4 regions of the Methylobacillus pratensis genome follow, and region 3 is predicted to be linked to each of the others. Evidence: predicted binding sites of a transcription regulator. Region 3 holds the regulator's gene; each other region holds the start of a gene.
The links. The regulator sigma-54, encoded in region 3, starts transcription at its own class of promoters, with help from an activator protein. The targets are predictions, from matches to a motif close to TGGCACNNTTCCTGCT.
Positions count from the first base shown of each region.

Region 1: the regulator sigma-54 is predicted to act here: its motif matches at 5,304-5,319, upstream of glnA (type I glutamate--ammonia ligase).
Region 2: the regulator sigma-54 is predicted to act here: its motif matches at 2,965-2,980, upstream of ACW4YW_RS02625 (ammonium transporter).
Region 4: the regulator sigma-54 is predicted to act here: its motif matches at 2,357-2,372, upstream of nirB (nitrite reductase large subunit NirB).

Region 1 is NZ_JBSUSR010000002.1:165,213-172,599, reverse strand. It holds gene ACW4YW_RS05440 (HipA domain-containing protein) at 1-507, shown strand, start outside; gene ntrC (nitrogen regulation protein NR(I)) at 642-2,030, opposite strand; gene glnL (nitrogen regulation protein NR(II)) at 2,086-3,183, opposite strand; gene ACW4YW_RS05425 (DUF4124 domain-containing protein) at 3,236-3,724, opposite strand; gene glnA (type I glutamate--ammonia ligase) at 3,829-5,238, opposite strand; gene ACW4YW_RS05415 (rhodanese-like domain-containing protein) at 5,490-5,945, shown strand; gene aroE (shikimate dehydrogenase) at 5,954-6,766, shown strand; gene mtgA (monofunctional biosynthetic peptidoglycan transglycosylase) at 6,763-7,387, shown strand, end outside.
Region 2 is NZ_JBSUSR010000001.1:585,603-592,989, forward strand. It holds gene ACW4YW_RS02615 (alpha/beta hydrolase) at 1-601, opposite strand, end outside; gene ACW4YW_RS02620 (AraC family transcriptional regulator) at 737-1,696, shown strand; gene ACW4YW_RS02625 (ammonium transporter) at 1,718-2,926, opposite strand; gene pap (polyphosphate:AMP phosphotransferase) at 3,163-4,656, shown strand; gene ACW4YW_RS02635 (hypothetical protein) at 4,713-5,384, opposite strand; gene ACW4YW_RS02640 (PilT/PilU family type 4a pilus ATPase) at 5,759-6,931, shown strand; gene ACW4YW_RS02645 (DUF3301 domain-containing protein) at 6,931-7,257, shown strand; gene gluQRS (tRNA glutamyl-Q(34) synthetase GluQRS) at 7,269-7,387, shown strand, end outside.
Region 3 is NZ_JBSUSR010000003.1:107,989-115,375, reverse strand. It holds gene rapZ (RNase adapter RapZ) at 1-406, opposite strand, end outside; gene hprK (HPr(Ser) kinase/phosphatase) at 410-1,369, opposite strand; gene hpf (ribosome hibernation-promoting factor, HPF/YfiA family) at 1,479-1,805, opposite strand; gene ACW4YW_RS07920 (RNA polymerase factor sigma-54) at 1,836-3,302, opposite strand; gene lptB (LPS export ABC transporter ATP-binding protein) at 3,322-4,044, opposite strand; gene lptA (lipopolysaccharide transport periplasmic protein LptA) at 4,133-4,639, opposite strand; gene lptC (LPS export ABC transporter periplasmic protein LptC) at 4,698-5,429, opposite strand; gene ACW4YW_RS07900 (KdsC family phosphatase) at 5,437-5,961, opposite strand; gene ACW4YW_RS07895 (KpsF/GutQ family sugar-phosphate isomerase) at 5,965-6,963, opposite strand; gene ACW4YW_RS07890 (NAD(P)/FAD-dependent oxidoreductase) at 7,092-7,387, shown strand, end outside.
Region 4 is NZ_JBSUSR010000003.1:282,098-289,484, reverse strand. It holds gene ACW4YW_RS08875 (nitrate/nitrite transporter) at 1-411, shown strand, start outside; gene ACW4YW_RS08870 (protein kinase domain-containing protein) at 420-2,117, shown strand; gene nirB (nitrite reductase large subunit NirB) at 2,602-5,166, shown strand; gene nirD (nitrite reductase small subunit NirD) at 5,183-5,575, shown strand; gene ACW4YW_RS08855 (sulfite reductase subunit alpha) at 5,603-7,387, shown strand, end outside.

The DNA of each region.
Region 1 (7,387 bases), on a different contig from region 3:
CAGGTGCCAGCCGCTGGGCGCCAATGGTTTTTTGACTGGCTGGTATTCAATATCCTGATGGGCAACGGTGATAACCATCTCAAGAACGTGTCATTCATGGTTTCCCACGCCGGGATTGTCATTTCACCTTGCTACGACCTGTTATGTACTGCTGCTTACGATACAAAAGCGGTTGATCGTGATTTTGGGGAATGGCCAAAAACAAAGTTTGCGCTCTCTCTGAATTCTGAAGTGAGGTGTTTTTCGGATATCACCCGGGATGTTGTCATCGCTGCTGGTACTGCTCTGGGCTTGGGGCGCCTGACAGCAAAGCGCAGACTGGACTACTTTATTCGAAAAGTGCCGCTTGCCGTCAACAAGGTGCGCAGGGAAATACTTGACGAGAATTCACAGCAAATCGAAGAAGTCCAATGGAGATTAGAGAAGGACTCGCGTATGCTGGGCATTATCGAGAACACTATCGTGAGCACAATGATCAAACAGCTTCGAGAAGTGTCTAGTTCATAATGCCAATTGTATTTGAACCCCGGATTCGCGGTATCTGCAACTGCTATCCCGGCCTTGCGCCGGGTTTCTGCGAGTAAGCAGGATGTTGCGAGGTGCCGGATAAAATCCGGCATCCCGCGGGAGCAGTAGCCAATTTATTCGTCTATCCCCAATTCCTGGATTTTACGAGTGAGTGTGTTGCGCCCCATGCCGAGTTGGGTGGCGGCCTCAATACGGCGTCCGCCAGTGTGTTGCAGCGCCTTGGTGATCAGGATGCGCTCGAATTGTTGGGTGCGGCTATCGAGGATATCGTGCTCGCCACGGTTGAGGGCATCCGTGACTTCCGATGCGAGCGCGTTTTGCCATGAGGTGGCGCTGGTGGGTTTGGCTGCATCTTCCTTGAGCTCGGGCGGCAGGTCGGCAATATCGATGTTTTGGCCAGGCGCCATGACGGTGAGCCAGTGACATACGTTTTCCAATTGGCGCACATTGCCGCTCCAGCTCAGTGTGCCGAGATAACGCAAGGCTGCGGTGGATGGCTGCTTGGCTTCGACGCCCAGCTCGCGGGCGCTATGCTGCAAGAAATGCTTGACCAGCAAGGGGATGTCTTCGCGGCGTTCGCGCAGCGGCGGCAGGCGCAGGCGGATGACATTGAGCCGGTGGAATAAATCCTCGCGGAACAGCCCGAGCTTGACCCTTTCTTCCAAGTCTTGGTGTGTCGCGGCAATGATGCGCACATTGACCTTGACTGGCTGGTGGCCGCCTACGCGGTAGAACTGGCCGTCGCATAGTACGCGCAGCAAGCGCGTCTGCAGGTCGGAGGGCATGTCGCCGATTTCGTCGAGGAACAAGGTGCCGCCGTCGGCCTGTTCGAAGCGTCCGCGCCTTGCGGCTTGTGCTCCGGTAAATGCGCCGCGTTCATGACCGAACAATTCGGACTCGAGCAGATCCTTGGGGATGGCCGCAGTATTGATCGCAATGAATGGCTTGTCGAAACGCGGGCTGTGGCGGTGCAGTGCGCTTGCCACCAATTCCTTGCCGGTACCGGATTCTCCATTGATCAAGACGGTGGAGTGCGAGCGGCTCAAGCGGCCGATGGCGCGAAAGACTTCCTGCATGGCAGGCGCCTGGCCGATGATTTCCGGCGTTTCTTCTTGAATCACGACTTCCGTGGCCTGGCGCATGCTCTCATCGACGGCACGGCGGATGATTTCAATGGCCTGGTCTACGTCGAAAGGCTTGGCTAGGTACTCGAATGCACCGCCTTGAAAGGCGGCAACCGCACTTTCCAAATCGGAGTAGGCCGTCATGATGATGACGGGAATATCTGGATGTCTTTGCTTCACTTCGTGGAGAAAGTCCAGGCCGGAGCCATTGGGCATGCGGATGTCGCTGACAATGACTTGCGGCTCTTCCCTGTTGAGGGCATTCAGGGCTTCTGGTACGGATGCGAAAGTCTTGAAATCCATGTCTGTGCGGGCCAGGGCTTTTTCGAATACCCAGCGTATGGATTTGTCGTCGTCTATGATCCAGATCGGTTTCATGATGGTTACCTGTGTAGTCTGTCTTGGTATTAAAAGTAATTGTTATTGTGTGAATCTATTGTCTTGCAATGTAAGACTTCATCGCCGTGCTTTCAATTGGCAGCAATATGGTGAAGCTGGTGTGGCCAGGCTCGCTTTCACACTCGATCATGCCGTGGTGCTGGGTGATGAAGGTCTGGGCCAAGGTCAGGCCGAGGCCTGTGCCGCCATCGCGGCCTGATACCAACGGATAGAAAATACGTTCGCGGATGTCAGGCGGGATGCCGGGGCCGTTGTCGATGATCTGCAGCTTGATGGCGACCCGGTAGCGTTTCTTTGCCAATGTGACTTGGCGGGCGGCACGGGTGCGCAGGACGATCTCCGGCGCTTCCGCCCCGGGGTTGTTCTGCATGGCTTGCACGGCGTTGCGGGCAATGTTCAGGACCGCCTGGATGAGTTTCTCGCGATCCCCGATCAGTTCCGGCAGGCTGGTGTCGTAATCCCTGCGGATATGGATGCCGCGGGGCGACTCAGCCAGCAGCAGGCTGCGCACGCGCTCCAGTACTTCGTGGATATTGGTAGGCTCGTATTTCGGTACGCGGTGCGGTACCAGCAGCCTGTCCATCAGCAATTGCAGCCGGTCGGCTTCCTTGATGATGACCTGGGTGTATTCGCGCAGGCTGACTTGTGGCAATTCGTGTTCCAGCAATTGCGCCGCGCCGCGCAGCCCGCCTAGCGGGTTGCGGATTTCATGGGCCAGGTTGCGCAAGAGCTCGGCATTAGCTTGTTGCTGGATGAGCATGCGCTCTTCACGCGCGATGCGAAGCTGTTGATCCATATGCTGGAACTCGAGTACCAGGCAGGCCGGCGCCAGTTCCACCGGCGTTACCGTGCAGGTGACGGCGAAAGATTGCTGGCGCAGCGTGGTGATCGGGAACTCGTGCTCGCGGAATGGGCTATGGTGCTTGATCGCATGTTCCATGGCCGAGTCGAGGATGTCGCAACCGGGAAATACGTGTGACACAGGCAAGCCTGCGATTTGCTTGGCACTGATGGCAAACAGCACTTCGGCACCTGGGTTTGCATAGACGACGCGACGTTGTTTGTCGAGCAGGATAACCGCAGTCGATAGATGTTCCAAGCCTGCGAATGAGGGGGGGATTTTATGTTCCATGGCTTGTGTTAAGCAAAAGCCAGGCCAATTGCTTTAACTGAGCCGAAGCCTTTTATTTAAAAGCTTCCAGCTCTTTTTGCAAAAGCTGCACATTACGTTCATGTGCATCGACGTCGGCCTGCAATCGCTGCATTTTTTCCTCAAATTTTGCGACGTTGCGATAAGTTTTTCCGTTGGCGCCACGGTATACCTCAGGTTTGGACTCGCCTTCGGCATAGGCTTTCTTGGCTTCTTCCAAAGCCGCTTTTTCTGCTTCCAGCTCCTCCAGCAGGATCTTCTTGCGTTGATCGTCACGCTTTTTCTGCGTTTGGCTGTCGACGCGCGGGAAGTTGCTGGGCGTCGCCTGAGGCTTGGATTTGGGAGCTGGTGTCGCAGCTGGGGGCGGCGGGTCTATCTCCAGCTTGATGGCCCCTTTGCTGGGGACGTTGGAGTAGGTGACATGGCCGTTCTCATCGACGCTTTTATAGATTTCGGCATGGGCGCTGCCACAAGTGACTGCATATGCAAGCCAAGTAAAAAGGGACAGGCGAATTCTTTTCATGAGATTCAGTGTAGAGCAGAAGTCTGGTGCAGGCAATTGCCGCCGAGGCGGATTCTAGGCATAAAAAAAGCGGGTTTCCCCGCTTTTGTTATGCAATGCGCTGATTAAACGCTGTAGTACAAGCTGAACTCGATCGGATGCGGAGTTTGACGCAGCTTGGTCACTTCTTCCATCTTCAGGTCGATGTAGGCATTGATCCAGTCGTCGGAGAACACGCCGCCGCGGGTCAGGAACTCGCGATCCTTGTCCAGGGCTTCCAGCGCTTGCTCCAGGGAAGAGGCGACAGTTGGGATCGCTGCATCTTCTTCTGGTGGCAAGTGGTAGAGATCCTTGGTGGCAGGCTCGCCGGGGTGGATCTTGTTCTGCACGCCGTCCAGGCCGGCCATCAGCAAGGCACTGAATGCCAGGTATGGGTTGGCGGTTGGGTCAGGGAAGCGTGCCTCGATACGGCGCGCTTTGTCGGATTGCACGAAAGGAACGCGGATGGACGCGGAGCGGTTCTTCGCGGAATAAGCCAGCTTCACAGGGGCTTCGAAGCCAGGTACCAGGCGCTTGTAGGAGTTGGTGCCTGGGTTGGTGATAGCGTTCAAAGCGCGAGCGTGCTTGATGATGCCGCCGATATAGTAGAGCGCGAATTCGCTCAGGCCGGCGTAGCCGTTACCTGCGAACAGGTTCTTGCCATCCTTCCATACGGATTGGTGCACGTGCATGCCGGAACCGTTGTCACCGAAGATAGGCTTGGGCATGAAGGTGGCTGTCTTGCCGTATGCATGCGCCGTATTCAATACGACGTACTTGAGGATCTGGGTCCAGTCGGCGCGTTGAACCAGGGTGCTGAACTTGGTGCCGATCTCACATTGGCCGGCAGTCGCGACTTCGTGGTGGTGAACTTCGACAGGCACACCCAGCTCTTCCAGGGCTACTACCATGGCGGAGCGGATATCGTGCAGGGAGTCGATGGGAGGCACAGGGAAATAGCCGCCCTTGACGCCTGGACGGTGGCCGGTATTGCCGCCTTCGAACTTCTCGTTGGAAGCCCATGCGGCCTCTTCGGAGTTGATCTTGACGGAGCTGCCGCTCATGTCCACGGACCAGTTGATGGAGTCGAAAATGAAGAATTCTGGCTCTGGGCCGAAGAAGGCCGAATCACCGATGCCGCTGGACTTCAGGTAGGCTTCGGCGCGCTTGGCAATGCTGCGCGGGCAACGGTCATAACCCTTGCCGTCGGTGGGGTCCACGACGTCACAGGTGAGGAACAGGGTGGGCTCGTCCATGAAAGGGTCGATGTTGGCAGTCTCTGGGTCTGGGATCAGCAGCATGTCGGATGCCTGGATGCCCTTCCAGCCTGCAATGGAAGACCCGTCGAAAGCGTGGCCTTCAGTGAACTTGTCTTCGTCGAATGCGGAAATCGGCACGGTCACGTGCTGTTCCTTGCCCTTGGTGTCAGTAAAGCGAAAATCGACAAACTTGATGTCGTTTTCCTTCACAAGCTTTAATACGTCGGCCACCGCCATTTGATTCTCCTAGCTCTTTTTGGATTAAGAAGTTAATTAAGCACTATGCTTTGACACTAAGGTGAAGCAGGAACTGTGCCATTGAATTCGCGCAAATTCCCATTTTCACACATAAGGTTATAAAAGAGAAACGCTATGTGTGCACCAAAATATTGCGTTCACTCGGTTTTGTGCACCATACTTGTGCATTGGGAGATGTGGCAAAATTTAACGCTATACTCCGCATTTCTGAGAGGGAAAAGGAGAGAACAATGGAAACGTTGAGTGCCATTTTGCAGAATGCAAAACAGCGTGCCGAGCAGCACGGGCTTCCCTATGCCGGAGCATTGACGCCACAGGAGGCGCAGAAAGTCCTGGAGCTAGCTCCGTCGGCCAAGCTGGTGGATGTGCGCACCAAAGCGGAGCTTGAATTGGTGGGTCGCGTGCCCAATGCGACGCACATCGAATGGGCGTTTTATCCCGGCATGGTGGCTAACCCGGATTTTCTGTCCCAATTGGACAAGCAGGTCGACCACGAGGCATTGGTGATGTTCCTCTGCCGTACAGGCGGGCGTTCCCACAATGCGGCCGTCGTGGCCGCTCAGGCCGGATATGCCGAGGCCTACAACGTGCTCGAAGGTTTTGAAGGCGAGTCCACGCCAGACACCAAGCAACGCGGCAGGATCAATGGCTGGAAGGCTGCCGGCCTGCCTTGGACCAACGCCTGAGGATTTGCATGGATCGTTATGCCGTGATCGGCCACCCGGTGGAGCACAGTAAGTCGCCCTTGATTCATGCCGCATTCGCGCAGCAGACGGGACAGCAGATCGAATACAGCAAGGTGAAGGCGCCCTTGGACGGGTTTGCTGCCACTGTGGCTGGCTTGCAGGCCCAAGGATATGGCGGGGCCAATGTCACCGTCCCGTTCAAGTTCGAGGCCTATTCATTGGCAACCGAATTAAGCGAACGAGCGCGTGATGCCGGCGCGGTGAATACGCTGAGCTTCAAGGATGGCGGCATCCATGGTGACAATACGGATGGAATCGGCCTAGTGCGCGACATCCTGCAAAACCTTGAGTTTTCCCTGGCAGGCAAGCGCGTGCTGCTGCTGGGAGCAGGAGGCGCCGCTGAAGGCGTATTGGGGCCGTTGCTGCATACATATCCGGCATTGCTGTGCATTGCCAACCGCAGCGTGGAAAAGGCCGAGGCGATGGCAGCGCGTGTCAGGCCTATTGATGCCGTGCTGGAAGCATGCAGTTTCGATGCCTTGGTCGGCAAGGCGTTCGACGTCGTGATCAACGCCACCTCTAGCGGCTTGAGCAACGAGCGGCTGCCTTTGCCGACAGGATTGTTTGCCGCTGATGCCTTGGCGTACGACATGATGTATGGGCGCGAAACGCCTTTCATGCAGTATGCCCGTGAAGAGGACGTACATAAAATTGCCGATGGGCTGGGCATGCTGGTGGAGCAGGCGGCAGAAGCTTTTTATATCTGGCGCCAGGTGCGGCCGGATACCTCATCCGTGATTGCCGCATTGCGGGCATCATGATCAGGCGGTTGTTGTGGCGCGGGTTGCTGCTCGCCCTGGTGCTGGTGGTGCTGTACCAGCTTTGGATATTCATGCATATCCTCTGGTGGGTAGAGCATAACCCCTCAAGCAGCGCTTTCATGCGCACCAGTTTGGCGACGTTGCGACAAGACAACCCCGATGCGACCCTCAAGCATCAGTGGGTGGAGTATCAGAAGATTTCCCGCAACCTCAAGCGTGCGGTGATTGCGTCCGAGGACGCCAAGTTCGTCGGCCATGAGGGGTTTGATTGGGACGGTATCCAGAAGGCGTATGAAAAGAACTGGCAAAAAGGCAAGATCGTCGCGGGCGGGTCCACCATCAGCCAGCAACTTGCCAAGAACCTGTTCCTTTCCACCGGGCGCACGCCCTGGCGCAAGCTGGAAGAGGCCGTGATCACCTGGATGCTCGAGCGCATGATGAGCAAGCGCAGGATTTTCGAGATTTACCTCAATGTGATCGAGTGGGGCAATGGCGTGTTCGGCGCCGAGGCTGCTGCGCGGCATTACTACAAGACCAGCGCCGCCAGCCTGAGCGCCGCCCAGGCCGCCAAGTTGGCGGCGATGATCCCGAATCCGCGCTATTACGACAAGCATCGTGAAG
Region 2 (7,387 bases), on a different contig from region 3:
CGATGTTGTCCAGCCCGGCTTTCGCACGCTCTGCCTCGGAGTTCGGGATGTAGCCGACGATCAGCGGCTCGTCGCCGCGCGCTTCGGCGGTACGCTGCGTGGCGATGGCGTCCAGCGTCTTGATGGCGGCATCGGGCGTCATGTCGCCTTCGCGCATCAGGCGGCCATAGTTGGCGCCGACAACAGTGCCCACCGCCTTGAAGCGCCGCTCAGTCATGGCGGCATTGACGGCATAGCCGCCGCCACCGCACACGCCCAGCACGCCGATGCGTTCTTCATCCACGTACGGCAGCGTCACCAGGTAGTCCACGGCACAGCGAAAGTCCTCGACGCGGGTGCCGGGATCTTCGCTGAAGCGCGGCTCGCCCCCGCTGGCGCCTTGGGTTGAGGCGTCGAAAGCCAGCGTGATGAAGCCGGCCTGGGCCAGCGCTTCGCCATAGACGTTGCCCGCAGTCTGCTCCTTGCAACTGCTGATAGGGTGGGCACAGACAATGGCCGGGTACTTCCTGCTGGTATCGAACCCGAAGCCATGGGGAAAGCGCAGCGTAGCAGCAACCTCCCAATCGCGGTTCTTGAAGATAACGGATTGTGTTTGTGCCATGGGGAAGCCTCCAAAACGTTGCAAAAGTCGGCGGATGAGAAAAAACATCCTGCATGGGAAAAATTGTAGTTCTTGCCCCGTGAACGAACCATGCTTTAAAGTACCCATTCCTTTTTCATCAGTACGGCCTTGGTGATGGATCCTCTTTCTGACGTACTATCGCTCCTAAAACCTCGCGGGCAATTCTATGCAGGTTTCGATGCTGCCGGAGATTGGTCTTTTAGTTTTCCGCCTCATGACGGAATCAAGTTCACGGCGATAGTAAAAGGCGCTTGCTGGGGCATCACGGAGGATTTGGAATACCCGGTCCGCTTCGAGGAGGGCGACTGCTTTTTGCTGAACAGCAAACGCCGCGTCATATTGTCAACAGACCCGCAATTGCCCCCGGAAGACGGCGGGCACATCATGGAGGCCGTCTCTCGTCACGGAATTGCCGTCCATAACGGCGGTGGGGAGATGTTTCTCATCAGCGGGCGCTTTGCCTTTTCCGGCAATCACGCCGCCGCCCTGTTCGATGCGCTGCCGCCCATCATCAATATCCCCAAGGCATCAAGCCAGGCGGAGGTCTTGCGGTGGTCTCTTGATCAACTTGCCTCGGAATTGCGCCACGCGCAACCGGGTGGGGTACTGATGTCCACTCATCTGGCGCACCTGATGCTGGTCCAGGTGCTCCGGCTGTTCCTGGTGACTTCCAGCGAATTGCCACAGGGGTGGTTCCTCGCATTGACCGACCGGCAGATCAGCCCTGCGATAGGCGCCATGCATGCCGAGCCTGCCCGGCATTGGACGCTGGAAGAGCTGGCGCGGGTTGCAGGCGTGTCGCGCACCGTGTTTGCGCAACGGTTCAAGGCGTTGGTAGGCAGCACCGCCATGGACTATTTGACGCGCTGGCGCATGCTGCTGGCGGCAGACCGCCTACGCTCCGGCAACGAGAGCGTTTCCTCGATCGCCTTCTCACTGGGATACGAATCCGAGAGCGCGTTCAGCACCGCGTTCAAGAGGATCATGTCATGCACGCCGACACAATGCCGGCGCCAGGCATCGTCCCCTCCTGCCGCTGCAAGTGGTCACGACAGCTTGCAGCAAAGCATGTGATGCATTCAATATTAAGGACGCCTACTCATCCTGCCCTGCAGCCAAGTTAGGCGTAGCTGCAATTTTATGGATGGAAAGGTCGGCGCCGTCGTATTCCTGTTCAGCGTCCAGACGCAACCCGACCAGCAGTTTCAATACGCCGTAAACCGCGAAACCGCCTGCCAGCGCAACGGCCAGGCCCAATGCCGTGCCCAGCAGTTGCGACACCAAGCTGACGCCGCCCATGCCGCCCAGCGCAGTTGCGCCGAAGATGCCGGCCGCAATGCCGCCCCAGGCGCCGCAGATGCCGTGCAGGGGCCAGACGCCGAGCACGTCGTCAATCTTCCAGCGGTTCTGCGTCAAGGTAAAAGTCCAGACGAACACCGCGCCCGCCACCAGCCCGATCACCAATGCCCCCAAGGGGTTGACCACGTCCGAGCCCGCGCAAATCGCCACCAGGCCTGCCAACGGGCCGTTATGCACGAAGCCGGGGTCGTTCTTGCCCGCAAGCAATGCCGCGAGCGTGCCGCCGACCATGGCCATCAATGAATTGAGCGCTACCAAACCGGTCACCGCATCCACGGTCTGGGCGGACATGACGTTGAAGCCGAACCAGCCGACCGTGAGTATCCAGGCGCCCAGCGCCAGGAAGGGAATGCTGGACGGCGGGAAGGCATGCAGCCTGCCGTCCTTGCTGTAGCGGCCGATGCGAGGGCCAAGGAGCAATACGGCCGCCAGCGCGATCCATCCGCCCATCGCATGCACGACGACAGAGCCGGCAAAGTCGTGGTAGGGAGCGCCGAAAGCCGCTTCCAGCCAGTCTTGGAAACCGAAATGGCCGTTCCAGGCGATACCCTCGAAGAAGGGGTATACCACGCCGACGATAACAAAGGTCGCGGCGATCTGGGGATTGAATTTGGCCCGCTCGGCAATGCCCCCGGAAATGATGGCAGGGATGGCGGCGGCAAACGTCAGCAGGAAAAAGAACTTTACCAGCTCATACCCGTGGTGCGCAGAAAGCGCTTCCGCCCCTTGCAGGAAGCCCACGCCGTAGGCCACGCCATACCCGATGAAAAAATAGGCGATGGTGGATACCGAGAAATCCACCATGATCTTGACCAGGGCGTTGACCTGGTTTTTGCGGCGCACGGTACCCACCTCCAGGAAGGCAAACCCCGCGTGCATGGCGAGCACCATAATGGCGCCCAGCAATATGAAAAACACGTCATTTCCCGACTGTGTTGAGTCCATGTCATCTCCTCCGTTTATTTTTATCGCGGGAGATAATTAGCAAAAACCGCGCCACTCAACATTTCATTGTTTTTAAAAGGTTTTATAAAGCTCCATAGACAGAAACGCACCAAAGATGAACTGCATACTGTGCATTGCACCAATGCCGTTCAAATACAGCAGGAGCTTTGACACTTGCCCTGAAACTCTGCACCATGAATCAACACCAACTAACAACGCCTTCCAGGAAACCTGCCATGTTTGAATCCGCCGAGCTCGGCCACAGCATCGACGACGACCTTTATAAAAAGGAAGTGCCCGCCTTGCGCGAGGCGCTGCTCGACCTGCAGTTCGACCTGGCGGAATCCAAGGCCTTCCCCGTCCTGATCCTGATCGGCGGCGTGGATGGCGCGGGCAAGGGAGAAACCGCCAACCTGCTCAACGAGTGGATGGACCCGCGCCTGATCCATACTTGCGCCTTCGGTCCCGCCACGGAAGATGAGGCGGAGCGCCCCCGCATGTGGCGCTTCTGGCGCGAGCTGCCGCCCAAGGGCAAAATCGGGATTTTCTTCGGCTCATGGTATACCGCGCCCATTCTGGAAAACCTCTCGGACGGAAAACTGCGCAAGAAGCTCGACAGCCACCTCAGCGACATTGTGCGCTTCGAGCGCATGCTCACGGACGAAGGCGCGCTCGTCATCAAGCTCTGGTTCCATCTTTCCAAAAAACAACAGAAAACCCGGATTGCCGAGCTGGAAGCCAATCCCAAGACCCGTTGGCGCGTCACCGAACAGGACAAGCAGCACCTCAAGCACTATGACGAATTCCGTACCCTCACTGGCCATATCCTGCGCGAGACCAGTACCGCCAACGCGCCCTGGCTGGTCATCGAAGGCTTCAACGCCAATTACCGCAGCCTGACCACGGGCAAATACCTGTTGGAAACCATACGCAACCGCCTGGATAGCAAGGCTCCCCCTCCCCGCAAAGCGGCAGCCCCCGCGCTAGCATTAACGGCGGCGGACGGCCTCAATGTGCTGAACACATTGGACCTGGGAAAATCCCTGGACAAGGACGATTATGAAGAGCGCTTGGAGGAGTACCAAGGCAAGCTCAACCTGCTCACCCGCCATGAAAAATTCCAGCAGATTTCGGTGATCATCGCGTTCGAGGGCGTCGACGCTGCCGGCAAGGGCGGCGCCATCCGCCGCGTCACCCAGGCCATGGACGCCCGGACTTATAGCGTCGTACCGATCTCGGCGCCCTCGGACGAGGAAAACGCCCAGCCCTACCTATGGCGCTTCTGGCGCCAGTTGCCCAGACGCGGGCGCGTCACGATCTTCGACCGCACCTGGTACGGCCGCGTGCTGGTGGAACGAGTGGAAGGGTTTTGCAGCACGCAGGACTGGATGCGCGCCTATGCGGAAATCAACGACTTCGAGGAACAATTGGTCAGCCACGACATCGTGCTAGTGAAATTCTGGCTGCATATCGACCAGGAAGAGCAGCTGGCCCGTTTCAAGGCCAGGGAGGACACCGCATTCAAACGCTACAAGATCACGAAGGAAGACTGGCGCAACCGTGAGAAATGGGACGATTACCAGCGCGCCGTCTGCGACATGATAGACCGCACCAGCACGGAGCAGGCGCCTTGGACCCTAGTCGAATCCAACGACAAGAAATATGCCCGCATCAAGATACTCAAGACCATTTGCGAGCAGCTGGAGCGCAAGCTCGACTCATTGAAATAAGTAGCGCGGCGCATGCGAAAACACGGTCGCCGGAAAAGTACAGCTAGGCTGCCCTCTCAGGCGATATTGTCCGCGCGCTCGATCTGGATGTGGCTGACCGCGTCCGGGTCACCGATCCAGAAATAATAGAACTCGCGCACCACGGCAAGAAACAACCGCTGGGTAGGCTTCATGGTGAAAATGCCGACCGTGGCGTTCACCGCCTGGCGATATACCTTATGGTCGCGTTCGGGCGCATCCCGCAGCTTGAGCAACAGCAGCTTGACCAGCCGCATCCGGGTATCGACCAATGCCTGGTCCGCCCCCTCCTGGCGCAATGCATGGCTATAGGCCTTGAGCGGCCAGGTGTCGGCTACGCCGAACTTCTCGCTGTCCAGGCGCTGCCACAGCGTCTTGAGGTCTTGCTCGACAGGCTGCCACTTGGTCGGGTTGAGCTCGAACTCCTGCCCAGCGTTCAAGGCCGCAATCGCCTTGATGTCGTGATTCCAGAAATGGTAGTACTCGCGCACCACGGAAAGGAAGAACGGCCATTGCTCGCGCTCGACTTCGGTCAGCAGGTGCTCAACGGCTTCACGGTAGATCAGGCCGTCCGCCGGCTGCCCCGCAATGGCAGGCACCAGCGCGAGAAGCCAGTGCTCCCGCTGCATCAGTCCCTCATTGTCGACTCCCTTGTTCTTGAGCAGCTTGAGATAGGCATTCATGGCCTCGCGTTCGCGGATATCGTTCATGGACTTGGTACAACTCGCTTGCGGTCAATTCAGAAAACAGTTTCCAATGGAAACGCCATGGCAGTGTAAGCATATTAGCGGCATCCGCCAAATTAAATTTAGGCTCTTGAGTGTAAGAATCCATGACCCCATATAAGCGCCATGCGTGCTTAATTTCCCAGGCGCGGCTGGCATAGCGGCTAACAAACCACTCCTGGCGTTGCTGCCCTGCCTTGCCAGGAACGCTTCGCCGAGGTGTGTTAGCCGCCCTGAGCAATCAAGACAACGCAACCGGAGCCGGACATAATGACAGCGGCGTTTAACCTCATTTAATATGGCATCTGCCCATCGGCTATTTAAGGCCCTTTTAACCCGCATCCCGGATTGGATTTGGCATGAATCAGGAACAGGCTCTGGCCTATATGCACACGCTACTGCGCTCCATGCTGGAGAAGAAGGCGTCCGACTTGTTCATCTCCGCGGACTTTCCGCCCGCGATGAAGATAGACGGCAAGATGACGCCGGTCACCCAGCAGAAACTGAGCGGCGAGCACACCAAGGCCTTCGCCTACGCGCTCATGAGCGAAAAGCAGCGGTTGGAGTTCGAGCAGAGCAAGGAATGCAATTTCGCCATCTGGCCCAAGGAGATCGGCCGCTTCCGCGTCAATGTCTTCATCCAGCAGGAAAAGGTCGGCATGGTGCTGCGCACCATCACCACGCAGATTCCGCGCTTCGACGACCTCGGCCTGCCGCCCGTGCTCAAGGAAGTCATCTCGGCCAAGCGCGGCCTGGTGATCCTCGTCGGCGGCACCGGCTCGGGCAAGTCCACCACCCTCGCGGCCTTGATCGACTACCGCAACGAAAACAGCCACGGGCATATCATTACCGTGGAAGACCCGGTGGAGTATGTACATGCGAGCAAGAACTGCTTGATCACGCACCGCGAGGTCGGGCGCGACACCAACGATTGGTTCAGCGCGCTCAAGAACACCTTACGGCAGGCGCCGGACGTCATCCTCATTGGCGAAATCCGCGACCGCGAAACCATGGAGTTCGCCCTGGCGTTCGCCGAGACCGGCCACCTGTGCATGGCGACCCTGCACGCCAACAGCGCCAACCAGGCCATAGACCGCATCATCAACTTCTTCCCGGAAGAACGGCATGCGCAGCTGCATATGGACCTCTCGCTCAACCTGCGCGGATTTATCTCGCAGCGCCTGGTGCCGAAGAAAGGCGGCGGACGCTGCGCCGCGATTGAAATCTTGCTCAATTCGCCCTTGGTCGCCGACCTCATCCTCAAGGGAGAAACCGGCATGATCAAGGATGCCATGGCAAAATCCGTAGAACTCGGCATGCAGACCTTTGACCAGGCGTTGTTCACGCTATGTGAGGAAGGCCGCATCACGGAAGAGGACGCATTGCGCAACGCCGACTCCTACAACGAGCTGCGCCTGCGCTTCAAGCTGCACGGCAAGCATGCCGCCGCAGAAGACAACAGCGCGCGCATCGACACACTCTCGCTGCATGAAGACGAACCCGAAGAAGAACCCGACCCACTGAAGCCATAATGGAACTCTATTTGCTCATCATTGCCGTCATCGGCGCCTGGTACTGGATAGACAGCATCGCCAGCCGCGAACAAGCCATTGCCTGCGGACGGGAGCTGGCGGAACGCTGGAACCTGCAACTGCTGGACGAAACCGTTTCCTGCAGCAAGGTCTGGTTCGGCCGCAACAGCCGCGGACGCATGCAGTTGCGGCGCACCTATCACTTCGAGGTCAGCGCGCGCGGCAGCGACCGCCTTTCCTGCGAGCTGGTCATGCTGGGCCGTCACCTGCAAAGCTGGCACATCCCGCCCTACCTGCAGCCTGTGCCGTCCAATCCCCTGTACTAGGGCCTGCCGCCGTGGCACAGACTCCCAAGCCCAGGGGGCGCTTTGCCCCCTCTCCCACCGGGCCCTTGCATATTGGCTCCCTGATTGCCGCAGTCGCAAGCTATCTGGACGCGCGCAGCAGGCAAGGCGA
Region 3 (7,387 bases):
TGGTATCGATGCGCAACCCCATGTCCACCAGCGGCTCCAGCAAATGGCGCTCGTGGCTGATGCTTTCGGCCAGGGTGCTGGTGTCGCTGCTCAACGGATGGCGCCGGCGCGTTTCGCTGTAGCGCTTGACCAGGGTCTCGACATTGGCCTCCAAGAACAACACCTGCACTTCGATGCCCTCGCCCTTGAGCTTACGGATGTTGCCGGGCAGTGCCTCGAGCGAGGCGCTGCGGGTATCGATGCTGATCGCCACCCGTTCGTGGTTTCCCTGGCTCAGGTGCTCCGAAGCCTGGTGCAGCAAGGTGGCAGGCAGGTTGTCGATGCAATAGTAGCCGCTGTCCTCCAGCATCTTGAGTACGATGCTCTTGCCTGAACCCGAAAGACCGGTGACGATCACAAGCTGCATGGCCTATTCCGCCTGCGATTTGAGTTTGCGGGAAGTGCGTGCCATCTCGCGGTGCTGGCGCTGCATGAACTGCTTGGTGCCGTTGATGCCGCGCAGCAGCAGCATGTGGTTGCGCACCGCAACCTCCACCAGCACGGCGATATTGCGCCCGGCAGCTACCGGGATCACCACCTTGGGAACTTTGACCTCGAGGATTTTTTCATGCTGGGATTTGATCTTGAGCCGGTCGAGCGGCACCATGGTATCGGCCATTTCCAGTTGCACGATCAGGTCGAGCGGCTTGGTCGGCTTGACGGCGTTGTCGCCAAACAAGGCGCGGATATTGAGCACGCCTAACCCTCGCACCTCAAGGAAGTCCTGCAGCAGCGGCGGGCATCGCCCTTCCAGCCGGTCCGGCGCGATACGGTAGAAGTCGACAATATCGTCGGCGACCAGGCGATGCCCGCGGGAAATCAATTCCAGCGCCAGCTCGCTCTTGCCGATTGCCGGCGTGCCCTTGATCATAAGGCCGAAGCCCTGCACTTCCATGAACACGCCGTGCAGGCTTTCCGATATCGCCACCGCCTGGGCAAGATAATGGCTGAGCACGTCCATGAGGCCGGGGCTGCGCAACGGGGAGGTAAACAAGGGGGTGCTGAACTCGTCGGAGGCGGCCACCAGTTCATCCGGCGCTTCTTCGCCATTTGCAACAATGATCGCCGCCAAGTCGGCGGAAAACAGGTTCTTGATGGCCTGGAACAACTCGCGCGCCTTGAGACTGCGTAAATAATCCATTTCTGCGCAACCCAGCACCTGCACGCGGTTGGGATGCACAAAATTCAGGTGACCAACCAGCGCCAGGGATGGCTTGGTCACGGTTTCACTGGTCAGGGGGTTATCGCCGCCGGCTAACCCTGCTACCCATTTCAGCTTGAGCTTGCGGCGCGTATCCTTGTAAAGCTGGGTAACACTGATTTCAGCCATGTGTGCTTAATACCTTGGGAATGAATAAGCGGAAGGATTTGCTGCAAGAGCGCCAAATCCATGCATGAAAACCGGACTTGGCACTCTTTTGCAGCATTTCGCTAAAAGATTACTCGACCACCTGGTGCTTCAAACCTCCGGATGCCTGGTTGTGGTTGCTGACTTTTTCCTTATGTTTCACTACCTGGCGGTCGAGCTTGTCAGCCAGCGAGTCAATCGCGCTGTACATGCTTTCCGCCCCGCATTCCGCGTGCAGGTCGTTGCCCGGCACATGCAGGGTGGCTTCCGCCTTTTGCACCAGTTTCTCCACGCTCAGCGTGACCTTGAGGTCAATCACATGGTCAAAGTGATTGCTGAGTCGTGCCAGCTTGGACTGCACATATTCGCGCAGGGCTGGGGTAACGTCGAGGTGATGTCCGGTCAGGTGCAAATTCATAACGCTCTCCTTACTTGAAAAACGCGCAAATCAAAGCGACTTGCGCTGGTTGGCCGCGGGTATCTGTAGAGACTCGCGGTATTTCGCTATGGTTCTTCTTGCAACAACTATGCCTTGTTTGCCAAGGATGTCGGTAATCTGGTTGTCAGACAGCGGCTTCTTCGGGTTTTCCTCGCTCACCATCTGCTTGATCAACGCGCGGATCGCCGTGGCGGAGCACGCCCCTCCCGACTCCGTCGCCACATGGCTGCCGAAGAAATACTTCAACTCGTACACGCCGCGCGGTGTGAGCATGTACTTCCTCGTCGTCACGCGCGACACGGTGGATTCATGCAGGCCCAACTCGTCTGCAATCTCGCGCAGCACCAGCGGGCGCATGGCTACCTCGCCGTGTTCGAAGAAGTTGCGCTGCCTATCCACAATCGCCTGCGACACGCGCAGGATGGTGGAGAAACGCTGCTGGATGTTCTTGATCATCCATTTCGCTTCCTGCATCTGGCTCATAAGGTATTGACTGGAGCTATCGCGATTACGTTTCAGGATGCCGGCATAAAGCTGATTGATGCGCAGCTTGGGCACCACTTCGTCATTGAGGCTGGCGATCCAGATGCCCTTCACCTTTTTCACCACGATTTCGTGCTGGATGTAGTGGTCCGAGGTGATATGGCTGAACTCGCCGCCTGGGCGTGGGTTGAGTTGGGTCACCAGCTGCTGCACCGTTTTCAGGACATCGTCGTCGCAATGCAGCAGTTTGCGCAGGCGCGTGTAATCGCGGCTCGCCAGCAAAGGCAGATGTTGCTCGGCAACCTTGATCGCCAGGTCCACGGAGGGCGTATCTGCCGGCAGGGCGCGCAACTGCAATGCCAGGCACTCGGCCAGGTTACGGGCGCCGATGCCGGGCGGATCGAGGTTCTGGATATGCTTGAGCGCGGTTTCCAACTCGAGCAGGTCGATTTCGAGCTCTTCCGGCAGAAGCTCGGCCAGCTCTTCCAGCGACTGCTCGAGATAGCCGTCGTCATTGATGGCGTCCACCAGCACCATCGCCAGGGTCTGGTCGCGTTCTGACAGCGGTAGCAGCTTGATCTGGCTCAGCAGGTGCTCGCGCAAGGTGAGGTTGACCGCTTCCTGGAAACTGAAGTCGTTGTCGTCGTCATTGTTGGCGCCGCCCTCTTCCCAGCGGTTGCTGCCCTGGAAAGATTCGAAGTAATCGTCCCCGCCGCCGAATTCGTCAACGCGCGGCAACTCCTCGCTGGCTGGCGCAGGCGCCTCGCTGGCAGGAGCGGCGACCGCGGCATCCGGAGCGGGACTGTAGCTTTCGGACATCTCGGCAGCACCGTCCGGGCCGTCTATGCGCTCCAGCAAGGGGTTGGCCTGCAACAGCGACTCCAGCTCCTGGTTGAGTTCCTGCGAAGACAGCTGCAACAGCTTGATCGACTGTTGCAACTGCGGCGTCAATGCCAGGTTCTGGGAAAATTTTAGCTGTAGACTTTGTTTCATCTCTCTAATTCTGCGTTGACTACAGGCGGAAATCCTTGCCCAAGTAAACTTCTCTTACACTTTCGTTATGTATGATCTCGCTGGGCTTCCCCGATGCGAATACGCGGCCTTCATTCACGATGTAGGCGCGATCGCATATGCCCAATGTTTCACGGACATTATGATCCGTGATCAGTACCCCGATATTGCGCTCGGTCAGAAAACGCACGATCTTCTGAATGTCCAGCACGGCAATCGGGTCGATCCCGGCAAACGGCTCATCCAGTAGGATGAAACTGGGATTGGTCGCCAAACATCGGGCGATTTCCACCCGGCGTCGCTCGCCACCGGACAGGCTCACCGCCATGCTGTTGCGTATATGGGTGATATGGAGCTCCTGCAGCAGGGATTCAAGCTGTTCCTTCTGCTGCTCGGCCGTCATGTTCTGCAATTCGAGGATGGCCTGGATGTTTTCCGTCACGGTCATCTTGCGGAAGATCGACGGCTCCTGCGGCAGGTAGGCCAGGCCCATGCGCGCGCGCTGGTGTATGGGCATCCGGCTCAGATCCTTGCCATCCAGCAATATGCGTCCGCCATCTAGGGGCACCAGGCCCACCATCATGTAGAAACTGGTAGTCTTGCCCGCGCCGTTCGGCCCGAGCAACCCGACCACCTCGCCGCTGTTGAGCTGCAGGGAAATATCCTGCACCACGGTGCGCGACTTGTATTTCTTGCGTAAGCTTTCTACGATTAATTCACTCATTTATGCAATATCTATCGATGCCGTCTCTATAAAGCGCGGTTGCCTTCGGCCCGCATACAGACAAAGGCCCTCCAAATAGCCGTCAAGCTCAGGGAGTTTCTGCCGCGGGTTTCTTCTTGGGCTGGATAATGGCCCGCACTCGGCCAGTGGGTGTTGCAGGTGTCGCCGCTTGCGAGCCGCCGCTGATGACTTCCGCATACTCGGCATTGGCGTCATACATGATGTAGTCGCCATGCACGATATCCTCGCCGCGTTTGACCCATGCCTTGGTAAACAGCTGCACCTTGTCCATGCGTCCATCATACTCTATCCGCTGGGCGCTGCCTTCCATGTATTCGTTCTTGCCATCGCGCTTCTGCTTGAAGGTGGTGGGATTGCCATAGGACGTGCTGTGCTGGAAGCCTTCCTTGTCCTCGCGCACGATCAGCCTGTCGCCTCGGATCACCAGCGTGCCCTGGGTCAGGATGACGTTGCCGGTATAGGTGCTGGTCTTCTTGGCATCATTGACCTGCACGGAGTCGGCCTCCAGCTCGATCGGCTTTTCCCGGTCGGCCTTTTCGGCATGTGCCGTTGCAGACAGCATGCCGGCCAACATGGCAAGCAATAATGAATAACGCAGGTTGCGCATAGGGTCTCCGCTGAAGAATGTCGTTCTACTTGGTTTTAGTGGGCTGCTTGGCATTTTTGCTGTTACCGGATGTCGTCTTGCTGTTCTTGGAAGCCGCAGGCTTGGCTGCCGCCTGCTTAGGCTTGCTTGCCGTGCTGGTCTTGCTTGCCGCTTTTGGCTTGCTGCTCGTGCGCTTAGTGGCAGCCGGGCGTTCATAATGGCTGCGCACCCGTTTGTTGAGCTGGATAGTCTGGTTCTTCTTGTCGTAGACCATCCCGACCGCGCGCACCACGCTTTTCGGCCCTTGCGTAATCACCACAGGCTGGTCGGTCGACGCGATCTCGCTGTCCGGCTCCACGCGCAGGTATTCCGTCGTCAGCGTCATTTCCTGCCGGTCGCCAAATGCCTGCCGCACCACGCGCACGTCATCGCGGAACTCCACGACCTCGCCGTTGCTGGACACATGTCCGCGCTTGCCTGTTATCGTCGTGGTGGGCTTGCCGACGCCAAACTGGGTGAAATGCGGGTTTTCCAGCTCGGTAGTGTCGTCGTCCGGGTAATGCCGCATTTCAGAAGCCTTGAGAATATGGCTGATCGACCCTGTCGCATCCGTCTTGGTCGTGACGAAATTGTTCAGGATGTAATCGGGGTCGTGACGCGTCGTCCCATCCACGCGCGGCTCCGGCGGCTGCACCGTGCGGTCGATCCACAGCGTAATCAGGGCCAGCAGCCCGAGTACGGCAAGCGGAAACAGGATGGTATTGGTACGTCCTTGCATATCTCGCTTACTTCAAATAAGGGGCCATTTGCGCATCGAAGGTGCCTTGCGCCTTCATGAGCAGTTCGCAGACTTCGCGCACGGCGCCGAACCCGGCCTGGCGCTCTGTGGTGTAATGGGCATACTCCTTGACCAGCGGCATCGCGTGCGGCACGGTGATCGCCAGCCCGGCACGGCGCATGGGCGGAATGTCGATCACGTCGTCCCCCATGAACAGGCATTCCTCGGCAGACACTCCTTGCTTCTCGAGCAAGTCGTTGAAAGCCTCGAGCTTGTCGTCTATGCCCTGGTAGATGATCTGCACGCCGGTATTCTCGGCACGCTTCACCACCACATTGGACTTGCGGCCCGTGATATAGGCCATACGGACGCCGGTATGCTTGAGCATCTTCATTCCCAGGCCGTCCTGGGAATGGAACACCTTGTATTCCAGCCCGTCATCCCCCAGCATCAAGCCGCCATTGGTGAGGACACCGTCAACGTCAAACACTGCAATCTTGATGCGCTTTGCGCGTTCTTCTAAGGAAATCAACTTCTAAACCACCTTTGCCATGAGTAAGTCGTGCATATTGAGTGCGCCGACCAGGTTACCCTGCCGGTCGACGACCAGCAGGCTGCTTATTGAATATTGCTCCATCAAGGCCACGGCATCGACCGCCAGCTGCTCCGGGGCAATGACCTGCGGATCTTCATGCATGACGTCGCCCATGCTGGTGCCGTGGATGTCGATCCCGGCCTCGAAAGCCCGGCGCAAGTCGCCGTCCGTGAATATGCCGACCGGCTTGCCTGCCGCATCCAGCACCGCCGTCATGCCCAGCCCCTTGCGCGACATTTCCAGCAGGCCGTCCTTGAGGCTGCTGCTGCTTGGTATGCCGGGGATGTCGTTCCCGCTGCGCATGATGTCCTGCACATGCAGCAGCAGGCGCCGCCCGATCGAGCCGCCAGGATGGGCCAATGCGAAATCCTCGCGCGAGAACCCGCGCTGGTCCAGCAAGGTCACGGCGAGCGCATCGCCCAGCGCCAGCGCTGCCGTCGTGCTCGCCGTGGGGGCGAGCCCCAGCGGACAGGCCTCCTGCGATACGTGGGCGTCGAGGAAAATCGCCGCCGCCTTGGACAAGGTCGAGTGACGGTTGCCCGAAATACTGATGATAGGGGCGCCGATGCGCTTCAATGGCGGCAACAGCGCCAGCAGCTCATCCGCCTCTCCGGAATTCGACAGGGCGATCACCACGTCATCCCGGGTGATCATGCCCAGGTCGCCATGGCTCGCCTCGGCGGGATGCATGAAAAAAGCCGGCGTACCGGTACTGGCCAGCGTGGCGGCGATCTTGTTGCCGATATGCCCGGACTTGCCGATGCCGGTCACGACAACTCGGCCCCGGCATTGTAAAATAAGCTCGACTGCGTTGACGAAATTCTCATCCAGGCGCTCGGCCAATGCCTGCACTTCCCGCGCCTCGATGGACAAGACCTCGCGCGCAAGTTGCAGTGGTGCGGTTGCGCTATTGCTCGTCTTTAACTTGGAAATTCCCATATGTGCCAAGTATAAAAGGGAATGTTCCCTGAATAAAGGATATGCCGGCAAAGTCGGCATAATTTTTGCGTGATTAATTTATTCCAGCCTAGCCGCCCCCATACCCCCATCTCCCGGAAACACACATCATGAGCCAGCACGTACTGATCGCCGGCGGCGGCATCGTCGGCTGCCTCACGGCCATGGAGCTGGTTTCCCGCGGCTGCAAGGTCACCATCGTCGAGCGCAACAAGATCGCAAGCCAGACATCTGGAGAGTCTTCCTGGGCAGGCACGGGCATCATGTTCCCGCTGTTGCCATGGATGTATTCGGACCACGTCAACACCCTTACCCACTATGGCGCATCGCGGTATAAGGAGATCTGCGCGCGGCTGTTCAGCGAGACCGGCATAGACCCGCAAATGCTCAATTCCGGCTTCCTGCT
Region 4 (7,387 bases), 170 kb from region 3:
CTGGCTGACCGCATCGGCGGCATCCGCACCCTGAGCGCCATGTATATCCTCGCGGCGGCCTTCCTGTTCATCCTCAGTTTTGGCCTGAAGCAGCAACTGGCAGGCCTGGCGGTCGTGGTACTGGCGATGATCTCGCTGGGCATGGGCAACGGCGCGGTGTTCCAGCTCGTGCCCCAGCGCTTCCGCAAGGAAATCGGCGTGATGACCGGCCTGATCGGCATGGCAGGCGGCATCGGCGGCTTCTACCTGGCTTCCAGCCTGGGATACTCCAAGCAAGCCACCGGCAGCTACCAGCTCGGCCTGGCCATGTTCGCCAGCCTGGCGGTCGTCGCCCTGTTCGGCCTGACCATGGTCAAGAAGCGCTGGCGCACCACCTGGGGCTCTGCCGCCGTCACCAGCGCCAGGGTATAGTGAGCCGCATGGCGCTGGAATTCACCACGGGCTCGAGCTCGGTCACCGGGCAGCGTGAACGCAACGAGGACTTTGCGGGCATGGTGACGCCTGCCGGCGCAGTCCTCGACGTCAAGGGCGCTATCTTTGCCGTTGCGGACGGCGTCAGTGGCAATGCCGGCGGGCGCGAAGCCGCCGAAATGACCGTGCGCAGCCTGCTGACGGACTATTACGCCACCCCTGATACCTGGGAAATACCGGCGGCGCTGGACAAGGTCATCGCGGCCGCCAACCGCTGGCTGCTGTCGCAGGCATCCCAGCACCGTGAAATGGCGGGCATGGCAACGACGCTGTCGCTGCTGGTATTGCGCGGCCAGCGCTATTATTCGGGACACGTGGGCGACAGTCGCCTGTACCGTCTGCGCGCGGGCAAACTGGAGCTGCTCACCACCGACCATGTCTGGGACAGGCCGGATATGCGCCACGTGCTCAAGCGCGCGGTCGGCCTGGACCAGCAGCTCAGCGTGGACTACGCGGAAGGCGGCATACAGGCCGGCGATGTCTACGCCTTGATGACCGATGGCGTCTGGGCCGCCCTGGAGCAGCCTGTCATTCACCATACGCTGGGGCTATACGACCATCCGCAGCGCAGTTGCGACGAACTCACGCGCCTGGCGCTGGCGGCCGGCGGCAGCGATAACGCCACGGTAGTGGCGGTACGCGTGGCCAAGCCGGGCGAGGAAACGCTCACCGACCACCTGGCGGCAGGCCGCCAACTCGCATTGCCACCCAAGCTCAAGCCCGGCGACCATCTTGATGGCTTCGAGATACTGGAGCTCATGCACCAATCCCGCGCCAGCCTGGTGTATAAAATCAGGCATCGCCAGAGCGGCCAGCTGTGGGTGCTGAAAACCCTGCAGCCTTTGCTGGCCGAGGACCGCGAGAGCTGCCAGGGCCTGCTCAACGAGGAATGGCTCGCCAAGCGCATCATGTCGCAACACCTGCCGCAGGTGCTGCCGCTCGATGCCGGTCAGCGCAGCAAGCTCTATTACGTCATGAGCTGGCACGAGGGTGCGACCCTGCAATATCGCCTGCAACACGGGCACCACTTCACCACGGCCGGCATCACGCGTATCGGGATAGAGATGCTGCGCGGGTTAGGCGCCCTGCACCGGCTGCATATCCTGCACCGCGACATCAAGCCCGCCAACCTGCATATGGGCAAGGACGGCCGCTTGCGCATCCTCGATCTCGGCGTCGCCTCCAGCGGCCACCAGGCGCAGGAGGCGGCTATGTCCAACCCCGGCACCCCCAGCTTCATGGCCCCGGAATTGTTCGATGCCGGGCAAGCTGCCTCCGTGCGCAGCGACCTTTTTGCGGCGGGCGTCACGCTCTACCACCTGCTGACGCGCAAATATCCTTACGGCGAGATCGAGCCGTTCCAGCACCCGCGCTTCGGCGATCCCGTGCCGCCCACGCGCTACCGCCCCGACATCCCCGGCTGGCTGGAAAACATCATCCTCAAGGCCGTGGCACGCAACCCGGTCTCGCGCTTTGAGACTGCGGAGGAAATGCTGCTGGCATTGGAAATCGGTGAAATCCGCCCTATCCTGCCGGTACAGCGCACCCCGCTGCTCGCGCGTGCACGGCTGCAGCAATGGCAGTGGCTGGCAGTTTGCTCGCTGCTGGCCAATGTGATCATGGTCTACCTGCTGTTTATTTCCTGATGACGCACTGCCTTTGACCAGTCCGCCCAGCTCACAGATAAAAACAATTCTTATTACTAAAAGGTCAACTCTGGTGCAATTCCTTACCCGTGCGTCATTACCGTGCGCAATCCTGATCTTGCATGCCTGCGCCGGCGCCTCTCCAGATTAACCAATGCATAGCGGGCAAGCGGGAAAACCCATATAGGAAAAGGGCTTAACCGGGTTGCTCCAATTGATGGCCAGGGCACATGGCGTGTTGGCATGCCCGTTGCTTATCTAGCAGTAAATCTCGTTTATTACGATGAGTATTTTTTTAGCAAGGGGGTTTCCGTAGTCAGGAAATCCTTTTGTGGACAACGGCGTCCATAGCTTGTTTACGCACTGCCCCAGGCAGTCGTTGCGCAAGCCATGGACGCCGTTTTTGTTTTTGGGCTTACGCAACGGCAATGCATGGACATGGCAGACGAGCGCCGCATGCTTGCACCTGATAGGAAACACTACGATGAATGAACACACCCGCATAGTGGTCGTCGGCAACGGCATGGTGGGACATTATTTTGTGCAGGAGCTGGTCAAGCGCCACCCCGACCTCGCGGCAGCAAACCTGCAGGTAACGGTATTGGGCGAGGAACCGCGCCCCGCTTATGACCGCGTGCACCTATCCAGCTTCTTCTCGGGCAGCACGGCTGAAGACCTGTCGCTGGTCGAGGCCGGCTTCTATGACCGCCCCGGCCTGCAATTGCGCCTGAACGCCCGCGTGAGCCACATCGACCGCCACCAGCGTAGCGTCAGCCTGACCGACGGCACTGCCCTGGCCTACGACAAATTGGTATTGGCCACCGGTTCCGTGCCTTTCGTGCCGCCCGTGCCCGGGCGCGAGCGCGAGAATTGCTTCGTCTACCGCACCATCGAAGACCTGGAAGCCATGACTGCGGCAGGCGCGACGGCCAAGAGCGGCGTCGTGGTCGGCGGCGGCCTGCTGGGCCTGGAGTGCGCCAAGGCCCTGCGCGACATGGGCCTGGACACCCACGTGGTGGAATTCGCCCCGCGCCTGATGGCGGTGCAAGTGGACGAAAGCGGCGGCCGCGTGCTGCGCACCAAGATCGAGGAACTGGGCGTGCACGTGCACACCAGCCGCAATACCGTCAATATTACCGACGGTGCCACCGCCCGCCACCGCATGGTGTTCTTCGACGAAACCTGGCTCGAGACCGATATGATCGTGTTCTCCGCCGGCATCCGTCCCCGCGACGAGCTGGCGCGCGAATCCGGCCTGGCGATCGGCGCGCGCGGCGGCATCGCGATCGACGAGTTCTGCCGCTCCAGCGACCACGATATCTACGCAATTGGCGAGTGCGCCAACTGGAACGGGCAGATGTACGGCCTGGTCGCTCCCGGCTACGACATGGCGCGCATCGCCTGCGCCCATCTTTCCGGCGATTCCGCCGCGACTTTCCAGGGTGCCGACATGAGCACCAAACTCAAGCTCATGGGCGTGGATGTCGCCAGCGTCGGCGACGCGCATGGCGAAACCCACGGCGCGCGCAGCTACCAATACCTGGACGAAGTGCGCAAGATCTACAAGAAGATCGTCGTCAGCGAAGATGGCAAGAAGCTACTCGGCGCGGTGCTGATCGGCAATGCCGATGAGTACGGCACCCTGCAGCAAATGACGGTCAATGCAATGCCCTTGCCGGAAAACCCCGAGTTCCTCATTCTGCCCGCCAGCGACGGCAAGGAAAAACCCGGCCTGGGCGTGGACGCCTTGCCCGACCATGCCGTCATGTGCTCGTGCAACAACGTCACCAAGGGCCAGATCGGCGATGCGGTCGCCAACGGGGCCTGCTCCATCGGCGAGATCAAGGCTTGCACCAAGGCCGGCACCGCCTGCGGCGGCTGCGTGCCGTTGGTCACCCAGGTGATGAAGGCGCAGATGGTCAAGCTGGGCATGACAGTGAACAACCACTTATGCGAACACTTCCCCTATTCGCGCCAGGAGCTTTACCACCTGGTGCGCGTGGGCCAGATCAGGACTTTCGACGAACTGCTGGCAAAACACGGCAAGGGCCTAGGCTGCGACATCTGCAAGCCCACCGCCGCCAGCATCCTCGCTTCCTGCTGGAACGACTTCATTCTCAAGAAGGACCTGGCATCGCTGCAGGACTCCAACGACTATTTCCTCGGCAATATCCAGAAGGACGGCAGTTATTCGGTGGTGCCGCGCATGCCCGGCGGCGAAGTCACGCCAGACGGCCTGATCGCGATCGGCCAGGTTGCCAAGAAATACGGCCTCTACACCAAGGTCACCGGCGGCGCACGCGTGGACATGTTCGGCGCGCGCGTCGAGCAATTGCCGCATATCTGGGAAGAATTGATCGCTGCCGGCTTCGAGTCCGGCCATGCCTACGGCAAGTCGCTGCGCACCGTGAAAAGCTGCGTCGGCTCCACCTGGTGCCGCTACGGCGTGGACGACAGCGTGGGCCTCGCCGTGCAACTGGAGAACCGCTACAAGGGCCTGCGCGCGCCGCACAAGATCAAGTTCGGCGTCTCGGGCTGCACGCGCGAATGCGCCGAGGCACAAGGCAAGGACGTGGGCGTGATCGCCACCGAGAACGGCTGGAACCTCTACGTTTGCGGCAATGGCGGCATGAAGCCGCGCCATGCCGAACTGCTCGCGAGCGACCTGAGCAAGGAAGAGCTGGTCCGCATGATAGACCGCTTTTTGATGTTCTACATCCGCACCGCCGACCGCCTGCAGCGCACCAGCACCTGGCGTGACAACCTCGAAGGCGGGCTGGACTACCTCAAGGACGTGGTCATCAACGACTCGCTGGGCCTGGGAGCGGAACTGGAAGCACAGATGCAGCATGTGGTGGACAACTATCAGGACGAATGGAAGACCGCCGTCACCGATCCCGAAGTACGCAAGCGCTTCCGCAGCTTCGTCAACAGCATGGCTGGCGACGCCAATATCGTCTTCGTCAAGGAACGCGAACAAATGCGCCCCGCCACGCCACAGGAAAAACAGCAGGCGAAGGTCATTCCCATCCTCGCGCTGGCCGAATAACCAACGGAGCAACACCATGAGCCAATTACAACAAAGCGCTTCATCCAGGAGCGCAATCGAGCAAATGTCCATGTCCGCCGATATGACAGGCGCATGGCAGCCGGTCTGCGCGCTGGAGGACATCTGGCCCAACACAGGCGTATGCGCCCTGGTGAATGGCCGCCAGATCGCGATTTTCCGCATGCATGACGATGTGCTGTACGCCATCGACAACCATGACCCGCACAGCGACGCCAACGTGCTTTCGCGCGGCATCGTCGGCGACCTGGGCGGCGAGCCGGTGGTGGCCTCGCCCATCTACAAGCACCATTACCAGTTGCGCACCGGCGTATGCGTGGAAGATGCCGACACGCGGCTGGACACCTATCCGGTGGAGCTGCGCGACGGCGCGGTCTGGGTACAGGCCTAGGCTGGCCCAACGCGAGGCAAAGAGACAATGGCGACCCAGGTCAAATCGGTCTGTCCCTACTGCGGCGTCGGCTGCGGCATCGTCATGGAAGTCGAGGGTGCGCGCATCGTCAAGGTCAGCGGCGACAAGCAGCACCCGACCAATTACGGCCGCCTGTGCACCAAGGGCAATACCTGCGCGCAGGCGATCACGGCTTCTGGCCGATTGGAGCATGCCTACCTGCGCAAGCAGCGCAATGCCGAACCGGGGCGCATCGGCATGGACAAGGCCATCAAGGAATCCGCCCGCCGCCTGCGCGCCATCATCGACGAACACGGCCCCGACGCCGTGGCGCTCTATGTCTCGGGGCAGATGTCGATCGAGTCGCAGTATCTCGCCAATAAACTCATCAAGGGTTACATCGGCAGCAACAATATCGAGTCCAATTCCAGGCTGTGCATGGCAAGCGCCGGGAGTGGGTACAAACTTTCACTGGGTGCAGACGGCCCGCCCGGCTCGTACCAGGATTTCGACAACACTGACTTGTTCTTCGTCATCGGCGCCAATATGGCCGACTGCCACCCCATCCTGTTCCTGCGCCTGATGGACAGGGTCAAGGCCGGCGCCAGGCTGATCGTGGTCGATCCCCGTCGCAACGCCACGGCGGACAAAGCCCACCTCTTCATGCAGATCAATCCCGGCACCGATATGGCCTTGCTCAACGGCCTGCTGCACCTGCTGCATAAGAACGGCCATACCGACCCCGACTTCATCGCCCGCTTCACCGAAGGCTGGGAAGCCATGCCGGCATTCCTTGAAGACTATTCTCCTGAAGCAGTCTCAGAAATCACCGGCATCCCGGAAGCCGACATCCGCCAGGCGGCCGAATGGATAGGCGAGGCAAGCAACTGGATGAGCTGCTGGACCATGGGGCTCAACCAGAGCACGCACGGCACTTGGCACACCAACGCCATCTGCAACCTGCACCTCGCCACCGGCGCGATCTGCCGCCCGGGCAGCGGCCCGTTCTCGCTCACCGGACAGCCCAACGCCATGGGCGGCCGCGAGATGGGCTACATGGGGCCGGGCCTGCCCGGACAGCGCTCGGTGCTGGCGGAACAGGACCGCGCCTTCATCGAGAACCTATGGGGCGTTCCCGCAGGCACCCTGCACACGCGCTCGGCGGGCGGCACCGTCGCTATGTTCGAGCAGATGGCCGCAGGCAAGATCAAGGCTTGCTGGATCATCTGCACCAACCCGGTCGCCAGCGTTGCCAACCGCGAGAACGTGATTGCCGGGCTGGAACGCGCGGAACTCGTCATCACCCAGGACGCCTACCTCGACACCGAGACCAACCGCTATGCCGACATCCTGCTGCCCGGCGCGCTCTGGGCCGAAGCGGAAGGCGTGATGATCAACTCTGAGCGCAACATGACCCTGATGCGGCAGGCCGTGCCGCCGCCCGGAGAAGCCATGCCCGATTGGCAGATCATCGCCAGCATCGCCTGTGAAATGGGCTATGCCGATGCGTTTACCTATGCTTCCGCTGCCGAGGTCTTCGAGGAAATCAAGCGCGCCTCCAATCCCAAGACCGGCTACGACATCCGCGGCGTGAGCCACCAGCGCCTGCACGCAACTCCCGTGCAATGGCCTTGCGCGCCAGATGATGCGCAAGACCGCCACCCCATCCGTTATCTCAATGACGGCATCAGCCAGCAGCTCAAGGTGCAGGACGACGGCGAGCGCCCGCGCATCGCCTTCCCCACCGAAAGCGGCAAGGGCGTGTTCTTTGCCCGGCCCTGGCTGCCGCCTGCGGAAATGCCGGACCAGGAC